DNA from 4 places in the Paenibacillus sp. SEL3 genome. Region 3 is predicted to be linked to each of the others. Evidence: riboswitches for the same ligand, from Rfam matches in the RefSeq annotation. Region 3 holds a riboswitch; each other region holds the start of a gene.

Region 1 (3,136 bases), 2.5 Mb from region 3:
TCTTGATTGATGGGTTGCGTGTAAGTGATTCGGTCAAACGCTTGCCAGTCGGCGTCTGAGCCAAGCCGCCTTTGGCGGTCTCGCGGTGCTTCGACGGCATCGCGCTGCCGACTTCAAGCATCACGTCAATGACTTCGTCAGACGGAATAGCGCTGCGCACACCCGCCAAAGCCATGTCCGCTGCGGCAAGCGCAGTCACGGCTCCCAGCCCGTTGCGCACGATGCACGGAATCTCCACGAGTCCGGCGACGGGGTCGCAAATCAGGCCGAGCGTGTTCTTAAGAGCGAGGCCCACGGCGTGAACAGCTTGTTCAGGCGTACCACCGCGCAGCTCGACCATAGCGCCAGCGGCCATCCCGATAGCTGAGCCAATCTCAGCCTGACAGCCTCCCTCCGCGCCAGAAATGAAGGAGTTGTTGGCGATCACGTAGCCAATGGCTCCAGCGGCGAATAGGCCGTTCACCATATGCTCATCATCCCAGCCGAACCGTTCCTGCGCACTGATGAACACACCAGGGATAACTCCACATGAGCCTGCGGTAGGAGTGGCGACAATGCGACCCATAGATGCATTAACCTCCGACACGGAGAGGGCATAAGCCATGGCGAGCGCGGAGGCATCACCGGAGCAGGTCTCCCCTGACCGCAGATACTCGGCCAGGCGCTTGCCGTCGCCGCCCGTCAATCCACTGCGGGATACGGTGTCTTGTGTCTGACCGCGATGAACAGCTTCCTTCATGATTTCATAATAATCAGACATTTGGCGAAAGATTTCTTCCTCCGTTGTATTCGTTTCTTGTACCTGCTCTTGAATCATCAAGCGGCCAATCGTGGTGGATTCTTCAGCGCATAAAGCGCTGATCTCATGCAGATGGCTAAACCGCATCGGATTCAGCTCCTTTTTTCAAATTAATCATCTTAATTTCATACATATGAGGTAAAGAACGCAGTTCCGCAATCAGTTCAGCTGGAGCAGAACTGTCCGTTTCAATGGCGGTGAGTGCTTCACCATCCCGGCCTTTGCGATCTACGTGCATATAGGCAATGTTAATGTGGGCCGCGCCCAGCGCTGAAGTTATTGCGCCCAATGTACCGGGCTTATCCGAGTGGAGAAGCACCAGCGTAGGCAGCTCCCCGGTCAGATTGACCCGGAATTCGTTGAGTTGCTGGACATGGATGCTGCCGCCGCCGATGGAGGAGCCCAGCAGTGTGCGCTGATCCTCGCCCTTCCACAACTCGAAACGGACGGTGTTCGGATGAGGAGCGGGGAGTCCACTGACGGCGAATTCCACGGTCATCCCGGCTTGCTCGGCCCATTGCTCGGCATCTGGAATCCGGTGATCGTCCGTATCGTAATTAAGCAGTCCTGCGATGAGCGCCAGATCCGTACCGTGTCCTTTATACGTATCGGCAAAGGAGCCGTACAGTGTCATACGGGCACGGTCAGGCTGCGCCCCGAGCCAGTGCCGGGCAACGCGTGCGAGTCGCACCGCGCCTGCAGTGTGTGAACTGGAAGGTCCGGTCATGGCCGGGCCGATAATAGAAAATACATCTTTGAAACGCATGGTGTGGCCCCCTGTGTGTTCTAATACCATACTATATGGTATTTCCGCGTCTTTGCGCGGTTATGACGGTTCCTAATGCTGACGCACAATGTGAGCACAAAAAAGGACAGGATAAGGAAGTTTCCCTTATCTCTGTCCTCGTTACCTGAGAGTTTCGTGCGGTGTTCTTACCGCCTTACCCCTTGGGTGGCTTGCGCTCTCTCCAGAGTTGCGTCAGATGACGATACATGGACCTGAGAGATTATCCGCCAGCCGGGTGCTGGCGTCTTGCTCCTTCGGTGCCGCCAGAGTGTAAGCCTCCTGGACAGACTCTCCCGTCATCTTCATTCGCGTATACCGTTCTACATGTCTTTCTTAGCGTAATGTATGACGTGCTCGGTGTCAATCACAGGGTTCAATTTTTACATAAACGAGGATTTTGCAAAAAACCAATAAGCGACTTCCAATGAACAATATATAGATCGAAATGGCCTAGTTCGTCTAGATATCGCGCTTTGGAGCGATTGGAATCGAATTTTGCAAAATCCTGAAACAGGTGCATTTCCAATAAAAAAGATTAAAGTTTACATAATTGTGGATGAAATCAGGAAGGAATTAGAAGATTGGCGGCTAATCTGATAGAGGACAAGTACATTTATGGAAATCATAGGAGGGATATTGACGTATGGTAAAAGGCTTGCGGTTCACAGGTTCACGCTTAAAAGGGATGCTGCATCTAGCAGCGATCGTTTCACTGCTGATCGGGATCTTCGTTCCGTTCGGTCAGGTCAAGGCAGAGGGAGCATTGACAGTAGCCGAAGCACTTCAGGGCCAAAGCAGTGGAGGTACGGTGACGGTAGAAGGTTATATCGTCGGACATGCTACCGGATCGAAAACGGCTAACTTTTCTTCTCCGTTTGCGAATGATTTTAACGTACTGATTGCCGACCAGGCCAATGAACGTAGCACGTCTAATCTATTGGATGTGCAGCTGACATCTGCGTACAGAGGGCAATTTGGGTTAACAGGTCATCCTGGACTGGTCGGCAGCAAAATTCGCGTGACAGGTACGCTTGGTGCCTACAATAATTTTGGTGGAGTAAAAAGTCCAAGCGCTGTGGAACTGGTGAGTGGAAGCGAGCCGGGGGAACCAGGTGAACCTGGCGAACCTGAACCTGGCAACCCGGGTCAACCCGGTACTACACTGCCGGATGGAAAAGGCAAAAAGGTGCTGTTCGATAATACGCACGCACAGACGGCTGGTGCAGCAGATTGGGTCATTGAAGGCGCCTTCTCCGACTTTGCCAATGGATTACGTAATGTAGGCTTTACTGTGGATCAATTGAACCGCCCTATTCCTTTTACTTATGGAGAACAGGCCATAACCTATGATAAGCTGCGCCAATATGATGTGTTCATCATCGGTGAAGCGAATGTGGCCTTTAAGGCATCCGAGCAGGCTGCCCTGCTGCAATATGTGAATAACGGGGGAAGTGTCTTCTTCATCTCCGACCATTATAATGCCGACCGTAACAAAAACCGTTGGGATTCCTCCGAGGTTATGAATGGCTACCGTCGTGGAGCCTATACTA
Region 2 (3,136 bases), 650 kb from region 3:
AAACATTGCAGCCCGTGAAATGGAATACGGAGGCTTCGGTAACTATAAAAAGCTTAATCAAGGAGATATTTTAGCTATTTTGCGCGCATCGTTATAACATTTAAAAAGGGAGTGTCCTCAAGCCTATGGTGGCTGAAGACACTCCCTTTTGGAATTTATGAATTAACCGTTTGTCCCTTTTCTTCTACTTGGATAGCAGCCCCTACATGGGTACCTGCAAGAATACCCTTTTTCTTATTAGGATACAAAGAATCCATATAGGTTCGGGTTTCTGCAACTACGATTCCCGATAAGCCAAGCAGTGCAATCAGGTTCGGGAAAGCCATCATTGCGTTAAAGATATCTGCCAGCAGCCAAATGGCTTCCAACTTGATGAACGCACCTCCTGCCACAAGTGCGATGAACAAATAACGGTATGGTTTAATCCATTTGACACCCAGTAAATATTCAACACAACGTTCCCCGTAGTAATTCCAGCCCAGTATCGTTGTAAATGCAAATAAAATAAGGCTAATCGTCACGAGTTCTGCACCAGCCGGAAAGGCACTGGAAAACGCATGCTGGGTCATCAGACCTCCATCGTCATTTCCACTCCATATTCCCGTAACCAGCAACGTAAATCCCGTCAGATTACAAATAATCATCGTATCGATAAATACGCCTGTCATGGATATCAACCCTTGTTCTGCAGGCCATTTCGTCTTAGCAGCAGCTGCTGCAATTGGCGCACTTCCCAAACCGGCTTCATTAGCAAAAATACCTCTGGCAACTCCACTTCGCATCGCCAACATAATCGTCGCTCCGGCAAATCCACCCGTTGCAGATGTGGTCGAGAAGGCCCCTTGTAATACTAAAGCAATCGCATGAGGAAGCTCTCCTGCAAACTTAATGAGTACAATTAAGCAAACTACGATATAGAGCCCCGACATGAATGGAACAATCTTTGTGGATACCTTGGCAATACTTTTGAGTCCTCCAATCGTAACAACAGCAGTTAACACGGAAATAATGATCGCTGTAACTACCGTTGGCACTCCAAAGCTACTTTCCGTCGAAGAAACGATAGCCTTTACTTGCGGAAAAGTACCGATTCCAAATAGGGCTACAAGAACACCAGAAAAGGCAAACAACATCGCCAGCGGCTTGAAACGGCGGCCAAGTCCGTTTTCAATATAATACATCGGACCACCCGAAAATTGTCCGTTCCGGTCTTTAACACGGTATTTAACGGATAATAATCCTTCCGCATATTTGGTTGCCATCCCGAAAAAAGCTGCAACCAGCATCCAGAATAATGAACCGGGCCCACCCAGCTTGATCGCTGTCGCCACGCCAACAATACTTCCTGTACCTACAGTAGCTGCCAGTGCCGTACTCAATGCACCGAAGCTGCTTACATCTCCGCTACCTTCGTCCGGCGCTTTACCAATTAGCTTGAGCGCCAAAGGCAATCGAATAACCTGAAGCAGCTTCAAGCGGATCGTTAGCCACAACCCCGTGCCCATCACGAGAATAAGAAGCGGCGCTCCCCATATCCAGCTGTCAATCGTTTCTAACACATGTACCAAATTCATTTCAACCCGCTCCTCCAGCATATTAGAAAACAAAAAAGAGTCAAATCCGCTGATTCGACTCCTGGAGAGGTTAAAGGCACGAAAAAATACAACCATCTTGTGCAGGTTTTGCCTCTAATAGCTCATAAAAAAGCCTAGGGCATTCCCTGTCACAGGTTATTCGCGTCTCTGTCCTTTTGCCTGAGAGTTTAAGCAGATGTTCTCTGCGGTGCACCTTCGGCGCCCAATTAAGGGTCTCTCCAGAGTTCTGTCCGTTTACGGTCCCCGCTTGTGGCTGTAAACAGCCTAAGCACCTGAGAGTTTTGCCCCTTCGGTCGGAACTTTCGTTCCATCTCCCGCAAACATCAACCAGACATATGAAATTTTTATTCATTATACAGAAAACTTTCAGCTTATTACAAGTGAAAAGTTTGTGAAGCCCTCTGAAATATTATTATTGAGTCTATCAAAAAAGCGGGTACAGCAGATCGCATCCTTAGGATGTCCTCTGCTATACCCGCCCGAGATGATATGGAATTACAATTCTTCACCGTTGGTTGCTATCACATTTTTATACCAATTAAAAGAGTCTTTTTTGGAGCGTTTGAGCGTTCCGTTACCGTCATCATCCAGATCAACGTAAATAAATCCGTAGCGCTTGGACATTTCGGAAGTAGACATGCTCACAAGGTCGATAGGGCCCCAGCTGGTGTAACCAATCAGATCAACACCGTCGGCAATCGCTTCCTTCATTTGGGCAATATGCTGACGCAAGTAATCAATGCGATATGTGTCATGCACAGAGCCATCTTCCTCCACCTTATCATATGCACCCAAGCCATTTTCCACGATGAACAGAGGCTTTTGATAGCGATCATAAAACGTATTCAGTGTAACACGCAGGCCGATCGGATCGATCTGCCATCCCCAGTCGGAGGACTGCAGATACGGATTTTTCACGCCGCCAATCAGGTTTCCTGCTGCTTTCTCGCCTTCTGGACCTGCCGATACGGTCAAGGTCATGTAGTAGCTAAATGAGATAAAATCAACCGTATTATTTTTCAAAATTTCGTCATCGCCGGGTTCTGTCTGGATCACAATATTATTTTCTTCAAAATAACGATTCATATAGTTGGAATATTCCCCACGGGCATGCACATCCGTAAAGAATAGGTTCATCTGATTTTCATGCTGGGCTTTCAGTATATCCGCTGGGTTACACGTATGTGGATAGCTTTCTATACGTGCCAACATACAGCCGATCTGAGCACCCGGGATGATCTCATGTCCCCGTTTGGTTGCCAGTGCACTAGCTACAAATTGATGATGCAATGCTTGATATATCGCTTGCTGTTTGTTTTCTACACGGTCAATAACCACACCGCCACCGGTGAACGGACTCATGGTCATTACATTGATTTCATTAAAGGTCAGCCAGTATTTTACTTTATCCTTATAGCGTGTAAACACCGTTTCGGCATAATTGACGTAATGCTGTATGACTTCACGACCCAGCCAGCCATTATACTTCTGAGTCAGACCTAGCGGTGTTTCATAATGTGACAATGTTACCAAGGGCTCAA
Region 3 (3,136 bases):
GTAATTCCAGCCCAGTATCGTTGTAAATGCAAATAAAATAAGGCTAATCGTCACGAGTTCTGCACCAGCCGGAAAGGCACTGGAAAACGCATGCTGGGTCATCAGACCTCCATCGTCATTTCCACTCCATATTCCCGTAACCAGCAACGTAAATCCCGTCAGATTACAAATAATCATCGTATCGATAAATACGCCTGTCATGGATATCAACCCTTGTTCTGCAGGCCATTTCGTCTTAGCAGCAGCTGCTGCAATTGGCGCACTTCCCAAACCGGCTTCATTAGCAAAAATACCTCTGGCAACTCCACTTCGCATCGCCAACATAATCGTCGCTCCGGCAAATCCACCCGTTGCAGATGTGGTCGAGAAGGCCCCTTGTAATACTAAAGCAATCGCATGAGGAAGCTCTCCTGCAAACTTAATGAGTACAATTAAGCAAACTACGATATAGAGCCCCGACATGAATGGAACAATCTTTGTGGATACCTTGGCAATACTTTTGAGTCCTCCAATCGTAACAACAGCAGTTAACACGGAAATAATGATCGCTGTAACTACCGTTGGCACTCCAAAGCTACTTTCCGTCGAAGAAACGATAGCCTTTACTTGCGGAAAAGTACCGATTCCAAATAGGGCTACAAGAACACCAGAAAAGGCAAACAACATCGCCAGCGGCTTGAAACGGCGGCCAAGTCCGTTTTCAATATAATACATCGGACCACCCGAAAATTGTCCGTTCCGGTCTTTAACACGGTATTTAACGGATAATAATCCTTCCGCATATTTGGTTGCCATCCCGAAAAAAGCTGCAACCAGCATCCAGAATAATGAACCGGGCCCACCCAGCTTGATCGCTGTCGCCACGCCAACAATACTTCCTGTACCTACAGTAGCTGCCAGTGCCGTACTCAATGCACCGAAGCTGCTTACATCTCCGCTACCTTCGTCCGGCGCTTTACCAATTAGCTTGAGCGCCAAAGGCAATCGAATAACCTGAAGCAGCTTCAAGCGGATCGTTAGCCACAACCCCGTGCCCATCACGAGAATAAGAAGCGGCGCTCCCCATATCCAGCTGTCAATCGTTTCTAACACATGTACCAAATTCATTTCAACCCGCTCCTCCAGCATATTAGAAAACAAAAAAGAGTCAAATCCGCTGATTCGACTCCTGGAGAGGTTAAAGGCACGAAAAAATACAACCATCTTGTGCAGGTTTTGCCTCTAATAGCTCATAAAAAAGCCTAGGGCATTCCCTGTCACAGGTTATTCGCGTCTCTGTCCTTTTGCCTGAGAGTTTAAGCAGATGTTCTCTGCGGTGCACCTTCGGCGCCCAATTAAGGGTCTCTCCAGAGTTCTGTCCGTTTACGGTCCCCGCTTGTGGCTGTAAACAGCCTAAGCACCTGAGAGTTTTGCCCCTTCGGTCGGAACTTTCGTTCCATCTCCCGCAAACATCAACCAGACATATGAAATTTTTATTCATTATACAGAAAACTTTCAGCTTATTACAAGTGAAAAGTTTGTGAAGCCCTCTGAAATATTATTATTGAGTCTATCAAAAAAGCGGGTACAGCAGATCGCATCCTTAGGATGTCCTCTGCTATACCCGCCCGAGATGATATGGAATTACAATTCTTCACCGTTGGTTGCTATCACATTTTTATACCAATTAAAAGAGTCTTTTTTGGAGCGTTTGAGCGTTCCGTTACCGTCATCATCCAGATCAACGTAAATAAATCCGTAGCGCTTGGACATTTCGGAAGTAGACATGCTCACAAGGTCGATAGGGCCCCAGCTGGTGTAACCAATCAGATCAACACCGTCGGCAATCGCTTCCTTCATTTGGGCAATATGCTGACGCAAGTAATCAATGCGATATGTGTCATGCACAGAGCCATCTTCCTCCACCTTATCATATGCACCCAAGCCATTTTCCACGATGAACAGAGGCTTTTGATAGCGATCATAAAACGTATTCAGTGTAACACGCAGGCCGATCGGATCGATCTGCCATCCCCAGTCGGAGGACTGCAGATACGGATTTTTCACGCCGCCAATCAGGTTTCCTGCTGCTTTCTCGCCTTCTGGACCTGCCGATACGGTCAAGGTCATGTAGTAGCTAAATGAGATAAAATCAACCGTATTATTTTTCAAAATTTCGTCATCGCCGGGTTCTGTCTGGATCACAATATTATTTTCTTCAAAATAACGATTCATATAGTTGGAATATTCCCCACGGGCATGCACATCCGTAAAGAATAGGTTCATCTGATTTTCATGCTGGGCTTTCAGTATATCCGCTGGGTTACACGTATGTGGATAGCTTTCTATACGTGCCAACATACAGCCGATCTGAGCACCCGGGATGATCTCATGTCCCCGTTTGGTTGCCAGTGCACTAGCTACAAATTGATGATGCAATGCTTGATATATCGCTTGCTGTTTGTTTTCTACACGGTCAATAACCACACCGCCACCGGTGAACGGACTCATGGTCATTACATTGATTTCATTAAAGGTCAGCCAGTATTTTACTTTATCCTTATAGCGTGTAAACACCGTTTCGGCATAATTGACGTAATGCTGTATGACTTCACGACCCAGCCAGCCATTATACTTCTGAGTCAGACCTAGCGGTGTTTCATAATGTGACAATGTTACCAAGGGCTCAATATTATATTTGCGTAGCTCATCAAATACATTGTCGTAGAATTGCAATCCTGCTTCATTCGGCTCGTGATCATAGCCATTCGGGAAAATCCGCGACCAGTGGATGGACATACGAAATACTTTAAAGCCCATTTCAGCGAACAATGCAATATCTTCTTTGTAGTGGTGGTAAAAGTCCACACCTTCACGTTTTGGGAAACGGGCATTGACTTTGCCTGCCAAAATGTCTTCGAGTCGCTCGGACGAAATCTCTATAGCGTGATCGTTCTTACGTTCCGCTTTGGGTACATAAGCAATCATGTCTGCGCTGGACAAGCCTTTTCCATCTACGTCAAAAGCACCTTCCAATTGGTTGGCTGCAGTTGCCCCGCCCCACAAGAAGTTTTTCGGAAATCCTTTTAGCATCTTCGTCATGGTATAAAGACCTCTTTCCGTATATAAGATTTTCACTTTGGCCTAAGTAATCCCA
Region 4 (3,136 bases), 160 kb from region 3:
GCAAGCCAAGTGCCAGTGGGTTGGCACTGACGACCAAAAGACCTTTGTGTGCATGGATGAGGTCAGCCATCGGCTGTAGATTTTCCACGGCTCCGAAAAAGTTGGGGCTTTGGACCAAAACAGCCGCGGTCTGTTCCGATACGGCCGCCGCTAACGCATCAGCATCCGTTACACCGTCCGAACAGCCGATCTCCACGATGTCCAAATTCAATCCGCGTGCATAGGTTGCCAATACCTGACGTGCCTCTGGATGGACGGACCTCGATACGATAAGCTGTTTACGGCGGGTAGCTGCGGCGGACAGTGAGCCCGCTTCCGCCAGTGCAGTCGCTCCGTCGTACATGCTGGCATTAGCTACAGCCATGCCCGTCAATTCGCAAATATACGACTGAAATTCGAAAATGGCTTGTAGCTCGCCTTGGCTTACTTCCGGCTGATAGGGGGTGTAGGCTGTATAGAATTCCGAGCGTGAAGTGATGTGCTGGATGACCGACGGAATATGATGATCATAAATTCCTGCGCCAAGAAAGCTGGCATGTGTGTCTGTATTGGCGTTGTGTCCAGCCAGCTCGGCCAAGTGGCGGGTTAAGGCTTTCTCATCGAGTCGAGAAGAAAGAGGGAGTTCCCCTTGATATCGAATGGCCTCTGGAATGTCACTGAATAAATCATCAATGGATGATACACCCACCACACGCAGCATTTCGGTTTGATCTTGTTCAGTCATAGGGAGATAACGATGCTGCTTCATAGGTTCTGGCTCCTTTCGAAAAGCAAAATTTTAAATCGTAATTAGCTAATAAAAAAGTGTGAGCTGAAAAACCCGGAAGTTCATATCTGACATGTTTGCTTTATTGGAATGAAGAGAGTTTAAGATTAGCGCGGGCGTTTATAAAAGGGTGCTGCCACTACCTCGGCACGCAGGCGTTTGCCACGAATCTCAACCTCCAGCGGTGTGGAGAGGGCGCTAAAACGACTGTCCACCAAGGCGAGGCCCAGATTACGCTTCAAGGTGGGCGACTGAGTCCCCGTTGTGACCTCACCGATGCGTTGTCCTTCTGCGAATACCGGATAATGGGCGCGTGGGATGCCGCGATCAATCATTTCCAGCCCGATCAATTTACGAGGAACCCCTTGTTCTTTTTGACGCTGAAGTGCTTCTCTACCGATAAAATCTCCTTTATTCAGCTTGACGAAGAAACCCAGACCGGCTTCGAGTGGTGAAATTGTGGCAGATAACTCCTGTCCGTATAGCGGCAACCGAGCCTCAAAGCGTAGTGTATCCCGAGCACCAAGTCCAGCGGGAATCAGCCCATACGACTCACCGGAACGAAGCAAACCCTCCCATACGGCGGGTGCTTCCGCGGCAGGTACGTAAAATTCAAAACCGTCTTCGCCCGTATATCCGGTTCGTGAGACGAGTGCTTTTGCTCCGAACAATGGCACGTTCTCATGAAAGTGGAAAGATGCCAGATTCGTAATATCCGTATCTGCCACGGCTGCGGCAATACGTGCTGCTTCCGGTCCCTGCAATGCCAGCAATGCTATTGCATCAGACACATTCTCCATGTGAACGGATGCAGGCACATGACGAAGTAACCAATCCCAATCCTTATCAATGTTGGAGGCGTTCACAACGAGCATGTAGCGCTCCGGTCCTTTGCAGTAAACAAGCAGGTCGTCTACTACACCTCCATCGGGGTAACACAGGAGTGAATATTGTGCCTGACCTGGTTCCAACTGGCTGACATCATTCGTGGTCACCCTTTGTAGAAAAGCTTCGGCCTCTTTGCCTTCAACCAAAAACTCACCCATATGCGATACATCGAATAAACCCGCACGTTGCCGGACGGCCTCATGCTCCTTTTGGATACCGCTAAACTGAACGGGGAGCTCCCAGCCGCCAAAGTCAATACAACGAACCCCAGACTGCGTCCCGTAGGACGAATATAGCGGTGTTTTTCGCAAATTAGTCATGTTTCCACTCCTATCCGGTGTGATCGGCAAAACAAAAAAGACAGGCCGAAAAAAACGTATAGACAGCAGTCTATACTCTTTTTTCAGCTCTGTCCTTGATACCAGAAAGTTACCCCGGTATGTACCGGGTTTCCTCTTGGGTGATCCGCTCCAATAGCGAATGCTCTCCAGAGATGCGTCCGGCAGAGGTCCTTTTGCCTGAGAGATTCACCTGCAATGCAGGCTTACTCCTTCGGCGCTACCTTCGGGATCAGCAGTATATTACCTGGCTTTGCAGATAACAACTTGATCCGATTCGCGTGCACAACTGTCTCACAAGCGGCAACAGCTATGCGAATCTTTTTGGCAGTCTCTCCCTCTGCGTTCATCCGCGTTTGCAGTTGTCGGGGTGTTTCCCAAAGTATTTGCTATAACCCATTAATACGCAAATTCATTCAAAATGTCAATAAAAATGTCATCAAAAACAATAGAAAAAACATTTAATATATAAATAAGGATATGTAAGCGTTTGTTATAAATTATTATATTTTTATATAGAGCGCTATAGGAGGTGATATGAAGTATTTTTGTTAGTATTATTGACATGAGTGTTCTTATTGTCATAATCTTAACCTGTCTAATACAGGTGAGCAAATGCGATTTTATTCATATGGAAGTGAGGGGAACAGAATGGGTGAAGTGAAGCAGCAACTTTGGTATACAGACGAACATGAGTGGGTTCAGCGGACAGAGAATGGAACGGTGCGGATTGGTATTACAGACTTTGCACAGCACCAACTGGGTGATATTGTTTTTGTAGAATTACCTGAGGCGGGAGTAACGATTGAGCAGGGAGCGGAGATCGGTACGATTGAATCGGTGAAGACGGTATCCGACCTTTTTGCTCCGGTGACGGGAACTATATTAAAAGTGAATGAAGCGCTGGAAGGTACACCTGAGCTAGTGAATGAATCTCCTTATGACAAAGGTTGGATGGTAGAAGTAGAGATGGATAAAGATGTGGAGGAAGCATTGGGCAAACTACTGTCGGCGGATCAGTATGAGCAGTTGATTTCGGAGTAATAAATAGAGCAATGCAGCATGAAATAATAGCGTGTTATTCGGAATTTTATATTGATTTTTAATTGAATAAGAGCATCGTTAGTTTGCTCGATTTTTGTAT

Evidence for each region. Region 3 has a riboswitch for glycine ahead of ACYCS5_RS05490 (alanine/glycine:cation symporter family protein). Riboswitches for the same ligand answer to the same signal wherever they lie in the genome.
Region 1: linked by a shared signal. The riboswitch ahead of sdaAB (L-serine ammonia-lyase, iron-sulfur-dependent subunit beta) and the one ahead of ACYCS5_RS05490 (alanine/glycine:cation symporter family protein) in region 3 are both predicted to bind glycine.
Region 2: linked by a shared signal. The riboswitch ahead of ACYCS5_RS08465 (alanine/glycine:cation symporter family protein) and the one ahead of ACYCS5_RS05490 (alanine/glycine:cation symporter family protein) in region 3 are both predicted to bind glycine.
Region 4: linked by a shared signal. The riboswitch ahead of gcvT (glycine cleavage system aminomethyltransferase GcvT) and the one ahead of ACYCS5_RS05490 (alanine/glycine:cation symporter family protein) in region 3 are both predicted to bind glycine.

What each region holds. Positions count from the first base shown of each region.
Region 1 covers NZ_CM137725.1:3,653,916-3,657,051, forward strand. Annotated here, with positions in the region: gene sdaAA (L-serine ammonia-lyase, iron-sulfur-dependent, subunit alpha) at 1-886, opposite strand, end outside; gene sdaAB (L-serine ammonia-lyase, iron-sulfur-dependent subunit beta) at 876-1,565, opposite strand; glycine riboswitch at 1,777-1,892, opposite strand; gene ACYCS5_RS16890 (DUF6359 domain-containing protein) at 2,230-3,136, shown strand, end outside.
Region 2 covers NZ_CM137725.1:1,812,726-1,815,861, forward strand. Annotated here, with positions in the region: gene ACYCS5_RS08460 (iron-containing alcohol dehydrogenase) at 1-97, shown strand, start outside; gene ACYCS5_RS08465 (alanine/glycine:cation symporter family protein) at 156-1,574, opposite strand; glycine riboswitch at 1,733-1,827, opposite strand; glycine riboswitch at 1,846-1,922, opposite strand; gene ACYCS5_RS08470 (glycoside hydrolase family 1 protein) at 2,091-3,136, opposite strand, start outside.
Region 3 covers NZ_CM137725.1:1,161,731-1,164,866, forward strand. Annotated here, with positions in the region: gene ACYCS5_RS05490 (alanine/glycine:cation symporter family protein) at 1-1,107, opposite strand, end outside; glycine riboswitch at 1,266-1,360, opposite strand; glycine riboswitch at 1,379-1,455, opposite strand; gene ACYCS5_RS05495 (glycoside hydrolase family 1 protein) at 1,624-3,081, opposite strand.
Region 4 covers NZ_CM137725.1:997,241-1,000,376, reverse strand. Annotated here, with positions in the region: gene gcvPA (aminomethyl-transferring glycine dehydrogenase subunit GcvPA) at 1-748, opposite strand, end outside; gene gcvT (glycine cleavage system aminomethyltransferase GcvT) at 874-1,974, opposite strand; glycine riboswitch at 2,151-2,250, opposite strand; gene gcvH (glycine cleavage system protein GcvH) at 2,644-3,036, shown strand.